DNA from 3 places in the Rahnella aquatilis CIP 78.65 genome. Region 2 is predicted to be linked to each of the others. Evidence: predicted binding sites of a transcription regulator. Region 2 holds the regulator's gene; each other region holds the start of a gene.

Region 1 (4,658 bases), 2.0 Mb from region 2:
TTAAATTTGGTGGCATGTTCGTGCATACGTTCCATTAAAGCCGGACCTGTCAGACCTTCCGGATCGCCCGGCCAGTTTTCCACTTCGGTCGTGGTGGTCAGCTGTCCGCCTTTTTCCACGCCGGTAATTAATACCGGATTGAGGTTTGCACGCGCAGCATAAACCGCTGCGGTATAACCCGCCGGACCGGAGCCCAAAATCAATAATTTACTGTGTTTAACCGTACTCATGCGTAATTCATCTCCGCGATGGCGACAAGCGATAGACCGATTGTAGGGAAAACGGCGCAGTAAAAAAAGCAAACTCAGATGATGTTAACGATTTGTCTGATAGTTTTTACTGCGAAACCCGCGTAAAAAGGGGCTGCCTAAATCGATGAAGCAGGTAACTGCTTGATGGATAGAGTGAAAAATCAACGCATTTCAAACGGTGCGCTGTGAAGATTGTTGATCAGATCGCGTTAATTTAGTCACATATCAGGGCGGTTTGCAGGGATTTGGCTGAAATAACGGGTGAGATGCGTTGTTATTGTCCAAAGAGAAAAGACAGCTAAAAAGGGGGCGTCAGCTTTTCAATATGGCACGTTCTTCTGATTTTGCTTCTTTTACTTTGACAATCCGCTGTGCATTTGCGAAAACATCAGGGGAAGAAGAAATTAACCGCCTGTCCGTGACTTGAATTTATGCAAATGGCTGCTACGGACTCGTTCCGGTATTGCTTTTTGCTGTTTTTGTTGTGGCAGGGTTTAGTGAATCAGGTCGGTTGTTGGCGATCTATTAATTTCGCAGGGTTATTTCTTTTGAGTATCCGTTTTACGGCCGTGTTCCTTTTGACAGGGGATCAACGCGGCTTTTGGATGCGTAAACCTTAATCATCGGGTCTTCGCTTGGGACAACCCTTAGACATTGAAGTTGGCTGGGGTATGGCAGGTGCAGGGAAGGACAGCAGAGAGACAATAATAATGGTAGACAACAAAAAACGTCCGGGAAAAGATCTCGACCGTATTGACCGTAACATCCTCAACGAATTGCAAAAGGATGGCCGGATTTCAAACGTCGAGCTTTCCAAACGTGTGGGATTATCTCCAACTCCATGTCTGGAGCGCGTTCGTCGTCTGGAACGTCAGGGCTTCATCAATGGTTATACTGCATTGCTCAACCCGCATTATCTGGATGCATCGTTGCTGGTATTTGTTGAAATTACCCTCAACCGCGGCGCGCCGGATGTGTTTGAGCAGTTCAATGCGGCAGTACAAAAACTCGAAGATATTCAGGAGTGTCATCTGGTTTCAGGGGACTTCGACTACCTGTTGAAAACCCGCGTACCTGATATGTCTGCTTACCGTAAGCTGTTAGGTGAGACTTTACTTCGTCTGCCAGGTGTTAACGACACCCGCACCTATGTAGTGATGGAAGAAGTGAAGCAGACAAATCGCCTGGTCATTAAGACCCGGTAATTGTTCTGGTGCAAACCCCTGTAATTTTAGCTACACTCCTGTGTATCTATACAGCTATGGCGCCGGGGAGTCTCGGCGCTGTTGCTTTTTCTCAGTTCACAGGAACCTGGAGAGCCTTTCTTGAGCCAGGAATATACAGAAGATAAAGAAGTTACCCTGAAAACACTGAGCAATGGCCGCCGTCTTCTGGAGGCTTTGCTGGTTGTGGTAGCGATTTTTGCTGCTTATTTAATGGCGGCATTGGTGAGTTTTAACCCCTCTGATCCCAGTTGGTCTCAGACCGCCTGGCATGGGCCAATTCATAACTGGGGCGGTGGTGTAGGTGCATGGATGGCCGACACGCTGTTCTTCATCTTTGGCGTATTTGGCTACGCTATTCCCCCTATTATTCTGTGTCTTTGTTGGGCGGCTTTCCGTCAGCGGGATAAACAGGATTTCGTCGATTATTTTGCTCTTTCGCTGCGCCTTATTGGCACGCTGGCGCTCATTGTCACGTCTTGTGGTCTCGCGGCCGTCAACGTTGATGACCTGTATTACTTCGCTTCCGGCGGTGTAATCGGCAGTTTGCTCAGTACCGCGATGACACCGTACTTTAATAATGTGGGTGCGACCCTGGTGCTGTTATGTGTCTGGGCTGCCGGCCTGACCTTATTTACCGGCTGGTCCTGGCTGACGATTGCCGAAAAGATCGGTGGAGCCGTGCTGGGGGTGACGAATATCGTGACCAACCGATCCCGTCGTGACGATGATTATGATTACGATGAGGACGACGACCCGCTACTGGAAGACGACGCCAAACCGGCCGCTAAAGTCGCACCTGTCGTCGCTGCTGCAGCGCCTCCTGCCGCTGTCGCCGCTTCTGAAGCCGATGAAGATGACGTACTGTTCTCTGCGCCTTCGGTGAATGAACCTGCGACGCAGGCATCTGCTGCTGCGACTGCACCTGCTGCCACTGCGCCTGTCGCTGAGCCAGCACAGGCAGCGGATCCTTACGCTGCTGAACCGCCGGTTGCCAATATTGCTCCGCCGCCCGCACCGGCAACGGCCACTCCAACCTTATACAATTTCGAGATCCCGGAAGAAACGCCGGTGCCGCGTCATCCGCAGCCCGTTCAGCAATCGCCTTCACCTGCGCCTGTTGAGCGCAGAGAGGAAGACGGTCCGAGTTTGGGCAACTGGCAAACGGCCGTGGAACCTTCCCGTTCTCCGTTTGATTTCAGTTCAGCAGTGCCAGATGCCGCTCAGGCGGCCAGCGTTGCGGCCACCGCAGCTCTGGCGACCGGCCTTGCACAGGCAGGGCAGTCCACAGCATCTTCCGTTGGTAACACCTTTATGCCGGCTTTCAGTGCGGTGAGCGATGAAAATCCACAGGTGAAAAAAGGCTTTGGCCCTGAGTTGCCGCGTCCTAATCCGGTGCGTATACCTACACGCCGTGAGCTGGCCTCGTATGGCATCAAACTTCCGTCTCAGCGTATGGCTGAACAGCAGGAGCAGGTGCTGTCTGCGACGCCTCAAGAAGCGGAGCAGAACGTATGGCATAACGATCCTCTGGCTCAGGCCGACGAGCAAGCCATGCAGGAAGCTGCGTTGCATGAGGCGTTTGCCGCTCAGCAACAAGAGCGCTATGGCGATACGGTTACTGAAAATGAACCTGATGAAGAAGCAGCCTTGCAGCAAGCCGAATTGCGCAATGCGTTTGCTGCACGTGAGCAGGCGCGCTATCAGCAGGATGTCGAACCTCAAAGTGGCGTGGTACAGCATCACCATTCACAGAATCAGCAGACTGAATTGCCTGCGGTTGCTGATGATTTTGCCGCTGCGGCCATGAAACTCAGCCAGCATGATGCCTTTAGCTTCTCGCCAATGGCTGACCTGGTGGACGATACGCCTTCTGAGCCACTGTTTACATTGCCGGCGCAAGCGGAAGAAGAACCGCAACCTGCAACGTTTGCACAACAACCTTATCAGCGCGCTGCATCTTCTGAGCCCGTGCAACACGCACAGGAATATGAAGCTCCACGTCAGTCTTCGCCATCGGCGCAGCCTGATATGGACAGCCTGATCCACCCGTTCCTGATGCGTAATGAGCAGCCGCTGGTGAAACCGACCACACCGCTGCCATCACTGGATTTGCTGACGTCACCTCCGGCTGAAGCTGAGCCGGTGGATGAGTTCGCGCTGGAACAGATGGGCAATCTGATCGAAGCGCGTCTGAACGATTACCGCATTAAAGCCGATGTCGTCGGCAAATTGCCCGGACCGGTGATCACGCGTTTCGAACTGGATCTGGCGCCGGGCGTTAAAGCCGCGCGTATTTCTAACCTTTCACGTGACCTTGCCCGTTCATTGTCAGCAGTTGCGGTGCGTGTTGTAGAAGTGATCCCTGGCAAACCCTATGTCGGCCTGGAATTACCCAACAAGAAGCGCCAGACGGTATATCTGCGTGAAGTCCTGGACTGCGCGAAATTTAAAGAAAGTACGTCGCCGCTGACCATTGTGTTGGGGAAAGATATTTCGGGTGAACCTGTTATCGCCGATCTGGCTAAAATGCCTCACCTGCTGGTGGCCGGTACAACCGGTTCCGGTAAGTCCGTCGGCGTTAACGCCATGATCCTGAGTATGCTGTACAAATCCAAACCGGAAGATGTGCGTTTCATCATGATCGACCCGAAGATGCTCGAGTTGTCGGTGTATGAAGGTATTCCGCATCTGCTGACCGAAGTGGTTACCGATATGAAAGATGCCGCCAACGCGCTGCGCTGGTGTGTCGGTGAAATGGAACGTCGCTATAAACTGATGTCGGCACTGGGTGTGCGTAACCTTGCCGGTTACAACGAACGTGTTCTGGAAGCGGAAGCGATGGGGCGTCCGATCCCTGATCCGTTCTGGAAACCGGGCGATGGTATGGCCGCTGAGCCGCCATATCTGCAGAAAGAACCGTTTATCGTGGTGATGGTCGATGAGTTTGCCGACCTGATGATGACCGTCGGTAAAAAAGTTGAAGAGCTGATTGCTCGTCTGGCCCAGAAAGCCCGCGCAGCCGGTATTCACCTGGTGCTGGCGACGCAGCGTCCTTCTGTCGATGTGATTACCGGTCTGATTAAAGCTAACATTCCGACCCGTATTGCTTTTACGGTGTCGAGTAAAATTGACTCCCGTACCATTCTGGATCAGGGCGGCGCAGAATCACTGCTGGGTATGG
Region 2 (4,658 bases):
GCGTAGCCGCCGGAGGGAATGTAATCGTTGATTATATCACAGAACAAAGATTCGGCATCTTGTGCCGTTGAGCAGGCGACTGCCGACGTTGCATCACCTCTGAATGGCGCATAATTCGTCGTTTTGGTGCAAGCATGATAAAATAATCAGTGGTCGCATGATGTGGCCTATCCATTCCAATCTGCGCTCAGAGACCGTTGCCATGACCCTGAATAATCCGGAAAAATTACTTTCACAAGCTGAAGAACTTTGCCAGCAGCGCAATGTTCGCCTGACTCCGCAGCGGCTGGAAGTACTGCGTCTGATGACGCAACAACCCGGTGCGATCAGCGCCTATGATTTGCTGGATCTGCTGCGTGTGAGTGAACCGCAGGCGAAACCACCGACCGTTTACCGGGCGCTGGATTTTCTGTTAGAACAGGGGTTTATTCATCGCGTTGAATCCGCAAACAGCTATGTTCTCTGCCATCATTTTGAGGAACCGAGCCATACTTCTGCCCTGTTTATCTGCGACCGCTGCGGGCTGGTCACAGAAAAAACTACCGACGGCATTGAAGAACGTCTGGCAAAACTGGCATTGGAATCCGGCTTTGAACTTCGCCATTCGGTAGTAGAAGCGCATGGATTGTGTGCGGAATGCAACGTCGTGGAGACCTGTGACAGTCATGAACATTGCGATCACGACCACAGTATTGTGGTTAAAAAACGCTGAGGGATGAACGCGTTACGACGAAGAGTCTGAAGAAGTAAAAGGTTGGGTACTTCCGTGTACCCGTATCCTGAATTGTTCCGGGTAGAAGCAACTGCTGCCAGGATACGTCACTGATACGCGAGGGGGAATCGCGTATTACCAGTGATATTTATTTTTGGTTTCCCATTCATGGAGCTCTTTTTCGGCCTGATCTTTCTGATAGCCGTAACGCTCCTGAATTTTACCGACTAACTGATCACGTTTACCTTCGACCACTGTCAGGTCGTCATCAGTCAGTTTGCCCCATTGTTCTTTCACTTTCCCTTTGAACTGTTTCCAGTTACCGTCGGCTTGATCCTTATTCATACAATATCTCCTGTTACCTTGGGTTTGGTGAACTGCATTTCTCGTTTGCAGCTCGTCCTTAACACTTTAAAGGTTAGTAGAGAATCTCGATTAATCCTCTTAAAGCAGGGATAAAACCCGTTATTAGGATTAATCCAAAGCAGGAAATAACGACAATCCAGCGTTTATTTCTTTGAAAACAGTAATAATCAGTCCGCATGAGGCGAAAACCAGGTGTCATGCCGCCAGTAACAGTAACGACACCATATCCAGCCCGGTGAAATCTGACTCAGCAATATCTGACCGAGTAATTCGAGTTATATCAAGGCGGCAACTAAGCGAACGCCGGGAGCATACACGAGTATGTGACCGGGGTTCGCGAAGGCAGCCAACACAGAGATAGCTCGAAGTACGAAGGTCAGATCCAGTCGCCGTTGCGGATGACGCCTACGGCCAGCCCTTCAATGCTGAAATTCTGTTCGCGCAAATCCACTACGATCGGCTGGAATTCGCTGTTCTCAGGCAATAACTGCACCATACTGCCCTGTTTTTTCAGGCGTTTCACCGTGACTTCATCATCAATGCGGGCCACGACAACCTGACCATTACGCACATCTTGCGTTTTATGTACGGCCAGCAGATCGCCGTCAAGGATACCGATATCACGCATCGACATACCGCTGACACGCAGCAGGAAATCGGCGCTTGGCTTAAACATCGCCGGATCAACCTGATAGTGCCCTTCGATATGTTGCTGGGCCAGCAGCGGCTCACCGGCGGCAACGCGGCCAATCAGCGGTAAACCTTCTTCTTCTTCCATCAGCAGGCGAATGCCACGTGATGCACCGGAAACAATCTCAATAACACCCTTGCGCGCCAGCGCCTTAAGATGCTCTTCCGCCGCATTGGGAGAACGGAATCCCAGTCGTGATGCAATCTCTGCGCGGGTTGGTGGCATACCGGTGGTGGAGATATGATCGCGAATAAGGTCGTAGACCTCTTGTTGTCTGGTCGTTAAAGCTTTCATTCCGCCCCCTGGTTGTTTATACAGTCTTGCTGTGAGTATATACAGCTAAACGGTCAATGAAAACCTAAGATTGAATAAAAACAGGGCATAACGTTGATTCCTGGAATACAGATTCCAAATCAGAACCATCGCGGCCAAAAGATGCTGACCCAGACAAAAATCGCCAATATGATGGTCAGAAGTACGGCTGCAGAGCCAATATCTTTTGCACGACCTGAAAGCACGTGAAACTCAGGCCCGATGCGGTCTATCGCACATTCCACCGCACTGTTGAGCAGCTCGGTGACACAGACCAGAACGACAGATCCCACCAGCAGAATGCGTTCTACGGTGCTGACATCAAACCAGAAAGATAACAAAATTAACGGGATAGCGACGCTTGCTTCCTGGCGAAATGCCGCTTCGTTTTGCCATGCTGCTTTGAATCCTTTCCAGGAATAGCCGGCTGCTTTATAAATTCGGGTAAATCCAGTGACTTGGTTCGCCATTTCGGGTACTGATCCTTAGAGTGTTTGCCGCATTTTAGCTTTTATATGACCACAGATCTCCACGGATCTTTCTGGTATCCTTGCGGCGAAATGGCTAACAAGAGGCTTCACGTTTTTATGTCAGGTTGGCGTAGACTTTATTACACATTATTGAATTTACCACTGTCATTGCTGGTAAAGAGCAAGGTCATACCTTCAGATCCGGTTACCGAGTTGCATTTAGACCCGACGCGGCCGATTTTGTATGTATTGCCTTATAACTCCAAAGCCGATTTGCTGACGTTGCGTACGCAATGTCTGGCGCAGAATCTGCCGGACCCCCTTATTCCGCTGGAAATTGACGGAACTCTGCTGCCAAGCCATGTCTTTATTGCTGAAGGCCCGCGCGTATTCTCTTATTACACGCCGCAGCAGGAATCCGTAAAACTGTTCCACGACTACCTCGATTTGCACCGCAATAACCCAGATTTAGACATTCAGATGTTGCCGGTGTCGGTGATGTTTGGCCGGGCACCGGGCCGTGAAGGTCAGGACGACACGCCACATCTGCGCGTGCTGAATGGTATCCAGAAATTCTTCGCTGTGCTGTGGCTGGGACGGGACAGTTTTGTCCGTTTCTCCAATACCGTTTCCCTGCGTTATATGGCGACAGAACACGGCACAGATAAAACAATTGCGCAAAAACTGGCACGTGTGGCGCGGATGCATTTCTCCCGTCAGCGTCTGGCTGCGGTGGGTCCACGTCTTCCGGCACGTCAGGATTTATTCAATAAATTGCTGGCCTCAAAAGCCATTGAAAAAGCGATTGAAGACGAAGCCCGCAGCAAGAAAATTTCCCACGAAAAAGCCCAACAAAACGCCATCGCCCTGATGGAAGAGATTGCCGCTGACTTTTCTTATGAAGCCGTGCGCCTCTCTGACCGCGTGCTGAGCTGGACCTGGAACCGATTGTACAAAGGCATCAACGTTAACAATGCCGAACGTGTACGCCAGTTAGCGCTGGACGGTCAGGAAATTGTGTATGTGCCCTGCCACCGCAGCCACATGGATTATCTGCTGTTGTCTTACGTGCTCTATCATCAGGGGCTGGTACCACCGCATATTGCCGCGGGTATCAATCTGAATTTCTGGCCGGCTGGCCCGATTTTCCGCCGTCTGGGCGCGTTCTTTATTCGTCGAACCTTCAAAGGCAACAAGCTCTATTCAACGGTGTTCCGTGAATATCTGGGCGAACTGTTCAGCCGTGGTTATTCGGTGGAATACTTTGTGGAAGGGGGGCGTTCGCGAACCGGACGCCTGCTGGAGCCGAAAACCGGTACGCTGGCCATGACCATTCAGGCCATGCTGAGAGGCGGTTCACGCCCGATTACACTGGTGCCAATTTACATCGGTTATGAGCACGTCATGGAAGTGGGTACGTACGCCAAAGAATTGCGCGGTGCGACCAAAGAGAAAGAAAGCCTGACGCAAATGCTTAACGGCCTGCGTAAGCTGCGCAACCTTGGCCAGGGTTATGTGAACTTTGGTGAGCCGCTGCATCTGACCACTTACCTGAACCAGAATGTACCCACCTGGCGTGAAGCCATCGACCCGATCGAAGCACAACGTCCGAGCTGGCTGACGCCAACGGTGCAGGATTTAGCAGAACAGATCATGGTGCGTATCAACAATTCAGCGGCTGCCAATGCTATGAACTTGTGTTGTACCGCGCTGCTGGCGTCCCGTCAGCGTTCGCTGACCCGCGAACAACTGACCGAGCAAATCGACTGCTACCTGCAATTATTGCGTAATGTGCCTTACAACGCGGATTCAACGGTGCCGGATCTGACTGCCGATCAGTTGCTCGATCACGCGCTGAACATGAATAAGTTCCAGGTTGAGAAAGACAACATTGGCGACATCATTGTTCTGCCTCGCGAACAGGCAGTGCTGATGACGTATTACCGCAACAACATCCATCATATGCTGGTGTTGCCGTCACTGATTTCAAGCATTGTGATGCATCACCGCCAGGTCAGCCGTGCGGAATTGCTGCGTCAGGTCGAACTGATTTATCCGATGCTGAAAGCCGAACTGTTTATGCATTTCGGGACATCTGAGCTGCCGC
Region 3 (4,658 bases), 1.5 Mb from region 2:
TCCGATCCAGCCCTTCATCGAAGACGGTTGGGTAAAAGCCCGCGGCACCACGCTGGGTTCTGACAACGGTATCGGTATGGCGTCCGCGCTGGCAGTTCTGGCTGATGACAGCGTAGAACACGGCCCGCTGGAAGTGCTGCTGACCATGACCGAAGAAACCGGCATGGCAGGCGCATTCGGCCTGCAACCGAACTGGTTACAGTCTGAAATCCTGATCAACACCGATTCTGAAACCGAAGGCGAAATCTACATGGGTTGCGCCGGCGGGATTGATTTTACCGCCACACTGCCGCTGAGCCGTGAAGCAGTTCCGGCCGGTTTCAGCACGCTGAAACTGACCCTGAAGGGCCTGAAAGGCGGCCACTCCGGCGCTGAAATCCACTTAGGTCTGGGCAATGCCAGCAAACTGCTGGCACGTTTTCTGGCTGACAATACTGATACTCTCGGCCTGCGCCTGCTGGACTTCACCGGCGGCACACTGCGTAACGCCATCCCGCGTGAAGCGATCGTGACACTGGCGGTTGCCGCCGATAAAGCGGATGCACTGAAAGCGGCCGCACAGGAATTCCTGGCAACGATTCAGTTCGAATTGTCAGCCGTTGAAAAGAAAATCGCCTTCGTTGTAGAAGCAGCTGAAAGCAACGCGAAAGCACTGACTGCAGAAACTCAGGGTAAATTCCTTGCGCTGCTGAACGCGACGCCAAACGGCGTGATCCGCATGAGTGATGACGTGAAAGGTGTGGTAGAAACCTCACTGAACGTCGGCGTGGTCACGATGAAAGATGACGAAGTGGCGATCAACAGCCTGATCCGTTCGCTTATCGACAGCGGCAAAGAGTATGTTGTCAGCATGCTGAATTCACTGAGTGAACTGGCTGGCGCAAAAAGTCTGGCAAAAGGCAGCTATCCTGGCTGGAAACCTGAGCCAAGCTCGCCGGTGATGACGCTGGTGCGTGAAACTTACCAGTCCCTGTTCAATAAAACCCCGAACATCATGGTGATCCACGCCGGTCTGGAATGCGGTCTGTTCAAAAAACCTTACCCGGACATGGACATGGTTTCCATCGGGCCAACTATCACCGGCCCGCACTCGCCGGATGAACAGGTTGAAATCGCCAGCGTCGGGCTGTACTGGCAACTGCTGACAGCCTTGCTGAAAGCAATTCCTGAACGCGGTTAATTTTTGCGCCCTCCCCTGCGAAGGGGAGGGCTGGGGTGGGGTATTAAAGCAAAATCAGTTGATTGAAGTTTTCTCAGGCATTGATTTTGCCCGCTAAACCCCCTCCCAGCCTCCCCCTTCGCAGGGGGAGGAGCTCAAATCCAAAAGAAGCTGCCGCTCTATTTGCGGATCCTGCAACGTCACATGTAATCCCACCAGTCTGACTCCCCGTCCACCCCGCCGTTTTTCCCACGCCTCCCGCGCAACTTTCAGTAAATCTTCTTTATTAAGCACCGGCCAGACGTGTTCCTGCGTGGTTTGCTGAAAATCATGGAATTTGAGTTTCACGCCCTGACGAGCGATACGCAGATCCGGGCTGACACGACTCAGGCGCGTATGCAGTTCAGGATATAAACGTTCGATCAGCGCCACGCATTCTTCCCAGCCGTGAATATCTTCTGCCAGCGTGCGTTCCACGCCGACCGATTTACGCAACCGCTCGGAGGAAATTTCACGTTCATCGATACCCTGACAGCGTTCCCACAGTACGCGGCCAAACTTACCAAAACGTTTGAGCAGTTTCGCCAGATCGTACCGCTGTACATCGCCGCAGGTGAAAAGCCCCTGCTCCTGTAAACGCTGGGCGGTGACTTTACCAACGCCGGGGATTTTACTCAGCGGAAGATCCTGTAAAAACGCCCCGACTTTTTCTGGCGTAATCACAAACTGACCGTTGGGTTTGTTCAGATCCGAGGCGATTTTTGCCAGAAATTTGATCGGCGCAATCCCGGCCGACGCCGTCAGAGCGATTTCATCGAAAATGGCCTGGCGGATTTCAGCAGCGATAAGTGTCGCAGAGCCGTTGCATTGCGGCGAATCGGAAACATCCAGATAAGCTTCGTCGAGTGACAGCGGTTCGATCAATGAGGTATAACGCGCGAAGATTTCACGGATGTGGTTTGACGCTTCTTTATAAGCCTCCATCCGGCCGGGAATGACTTTCAGGTGCGGGCAAAGTTTCAGTGCCATGCCGGTAGGCATCGCGCTGTGCACGCCGAATTTGCGGGCAGGATAATTGGCGGTGCTGATGACGCCACGGCGGTCACGACTGCCGCCAATGGCAATAGGAATGTCGCGCAGGGAAGGATCATCGCGCATTTCGACAGCCGCGAAAAAGCAGTCCATATCCACGTGAATGATTTTACGCATAACCCTCCCCTTAATAACTGTATAAGTATACAGTTGAGTGCGGGAATGTCCAACACGGAAAATACGGGTTAATTTGGCTTAATTAATCACCATTAATGGCAACGTAATAAATTTCCTATTCCGAAAGCCATTATTCATTATTTGGTGATTGCTAAAAATTTAATCAGTATTAATATGACAGCGTTTCAGACAGGCAGTACATAAGAAGAAAATCAGTGGCGGTCTTACAGGCAGTTGAGCTGTAGACAAAATAATCAAAATTATTACCGAGCAGGACTTAGAATGATCAGAATCGCGCTGTTTCTTGCGATGCTCCTCAGTTTGCCTTTATTTACAGCAAATTACGCCGCGGCCAGCGATGCTGTCCCGGTCAACGCAGCACTTAAAAAACAATTATTGGGTGCGCCCGTTTATATCCAGATCTTCAAACAAGAACGTAAGCTCGAATTGTATGCTCAGCTCGACGGCGAATTTCGTCTGATCGGCAGTTATGGCATCTGCGATTTTTCTGGTGGTTTGGGAAATAAACGTCGCGAAGGCGATTTCAAAAGCCCGGAAGGTTTCTACAACGTGGATATTCACCACCTGAAACCCGACAGTCGCTTTTATCGCGCCATCAACATCGGTTTCCCCAATGCATACGATATTTCTCAGGGTTATTCAGGTAAGTATCTGATGATCCACGGTAACTGTAAGTCTATTGGTTGCTACGCCATGACTGACGGCTATATGGACGAAATCTTCACCTACGTACAGGCAGCATTCCAGTTCGGGCAACGCAATTTAAAGATTAGCATTTACCCGTTCAGGATGACCGATGCCAATATGAAGGCGCATAAAAACTCCAGCTACTACAGTTTCTGGAGCCAGTTGCAACCGGGATATGCATACTTTGAGAAACACCATCAGCCACCGAATGTCGTGGTCAATGAGGGTAAATATGAAGTGCTGCAACCGTTGTCCAACACCCCGCTGCCTTCACAGCTGGCGTTCGCCCCGATGAAATAATGCGAATTCACCTGGCGCAATTTTGTTCCAGGTTTCGTTCGCCGTCAGCGGTTGCGTGGCAATCACGGTGACGACATCATCCGGTGTCGTCTGCTGCTGAAAATCAATTTCCACATCCTGATCCAACAACGTTGCCTTGCCAAAAGGCGCACGCCGCGTGATCCAGTGCAAATTCGTCGAGCAATACGCCATCACGAAATTGCCATCAGACAGCAACATGTTAAATACCCCTTTCTGCCGTAACTCATCAGCCAGCGACGCAATATAGCGAAACACCGGCGGCCAGCTTGCAGGACGGCGCGGGTAGCGTTGGGTGAGTTTATGCAGTAACCAGCAGAAGGCGTATTCGCTGTCGGTCTGACCCACCGGGCGCAGCGTGCCGGTATCGAGCTGGCGATAACCCCGAAGCTGACCATTGTGCGCGTAAGTCCAGTTGCGTCCCCACAATTCGCGGGTAAACGGGTGGGTATTTTCCAGCGCCACTTCGCCACGGTTTGCCTGACGGATATGAGAAATCACCGCGCAGGATTTGATCGGGTATTCCTGAACAAGGCGGGCAATGGGCGAATTAAAGCTTGGCGTCGGATCTTTAAAAGTACGACAGCCATTCCCTTCATAGAAGGTGATGCCCCAGCCATCTTTATGCGGACCAGTCCCGCCACCACGCTGCACTAATCCGCTGAAACTGAAACAAATATCAGTAGGAACGTTAGCGCTCATCCCGAGCAATTCGCACATCACCAGCCTCCTTTAACGACAAAGGGCTTATGCCTTTGCCATCTCTTTTTCGATCAGGAGAATCAAAATATGAATGACTTTGATATGAATTTCCTGCACGCGGTCAGCGAAACCAAAGTGCGGAACGCGGATTTCCACGTCGGCTGAACCGTCCATTTTCCCGCCATCTTTACCGGTCAGGGTGATGACTTTCATGCCTTTGGCACGCGCAGCTTCGATGGCTTTGATCACGTTACCGGAATTACCGGAAGTGGAGATGCCCAGCAGCACGTCGCCCTTCTGGCCAACCGCTTCCAGATAACGGGAAAAGATGTATTCGTAGCCGAAATCATTGCCGACGCAAGAGATGTGGCTGACGTCAGAAATAGCAATTGCCGGATAGCCCGGACGGTTTTCACGATAGCGGCCTGTCAGTTCTTCGGCGAAATGCATGGCATCGCAGTGTGAACCCCCGTTACCGCAGGAAATCACTTTCCCACCCGCTTTGAATGAATCCGCCAGCAACACAGCTGCACGTTGAATAGACTCAATATTTGCCGGATCG

The links. The regulator LexA, encoded in region 2, represses DNA repair genes until DNA is damaged. The targets are predictions, from matches to a motif close to TNCTGTATGTACATACAGNA.
Region 1: RAHAQ2_RS07290 (DNA translocase FtsK 4TM domain-containing protein) is a predicted target of LexA. The motif match lies at 1,493-1,512, and genes of this name have one in related genera.
Region 3: dinB (DNA polymerase IV) is a predicted target of LexA. The motif match lies at 2,384-2,403, and genes of this name have one in related genera.

The regions. Positions count from the first base shown of each region.
Region 1 is NC_016818.1:1,591,496-1,596,153, forward strand. It holds gene trxB (thioredoxin-disulfide reductase) at 1-230, opposite strand, end outside; gene lrp (leucine-responsive transcriptional regulator Lrp) at 962-1,456, shown strand; gene RAHAQ2_RS07290 (DNA translocase FtsK 4TM domain-containing protein) at 1,577-4,658, shown strand, end outside.
Region 2 is NC_016818.1:4,461,039-4,465,696, forward strand. It holds gene zur (zinc uptake transcriptional repressor Zur) at 203-712, shown strand; gene RAHAQ2_RS20195 (CsbD family protein) at 848-1,057, opposite strand; gene lexA (transcriptional repressor LexA) at 1,455-2,063, opposite strand; gene RAHAQ2_RS20205 (diacylglycerol kinase) at 2,183-2,551, opposite strand; gene plsB (glycerol-3-phosphate 1-O-acyltransferase PlsB) at 2,669-4,658, shown strand, end outside.
Region 3 is NC_016818.1:1,063,479-1,068,136, reverse strand. It holds gene pepD (beta-Ala-His dipeptidase) at 1-1,180, shown strand, start outside; gene dinB (DNA polymerase IV) at 1,274-2,368, opposite strand; gene dpaA (peptidoglycan meso-diaminopimelic acid protein amidase) at 2,651-3,376, shown strand; gene RAHAQ2_RS04930 (class II glutamine amidotransferase) at 3,347-4,114, opposite strand; gene lpcA (D-sedoheptulose 7-phosphate isomerase) at 4,142-4,658, opposite strand, start outside.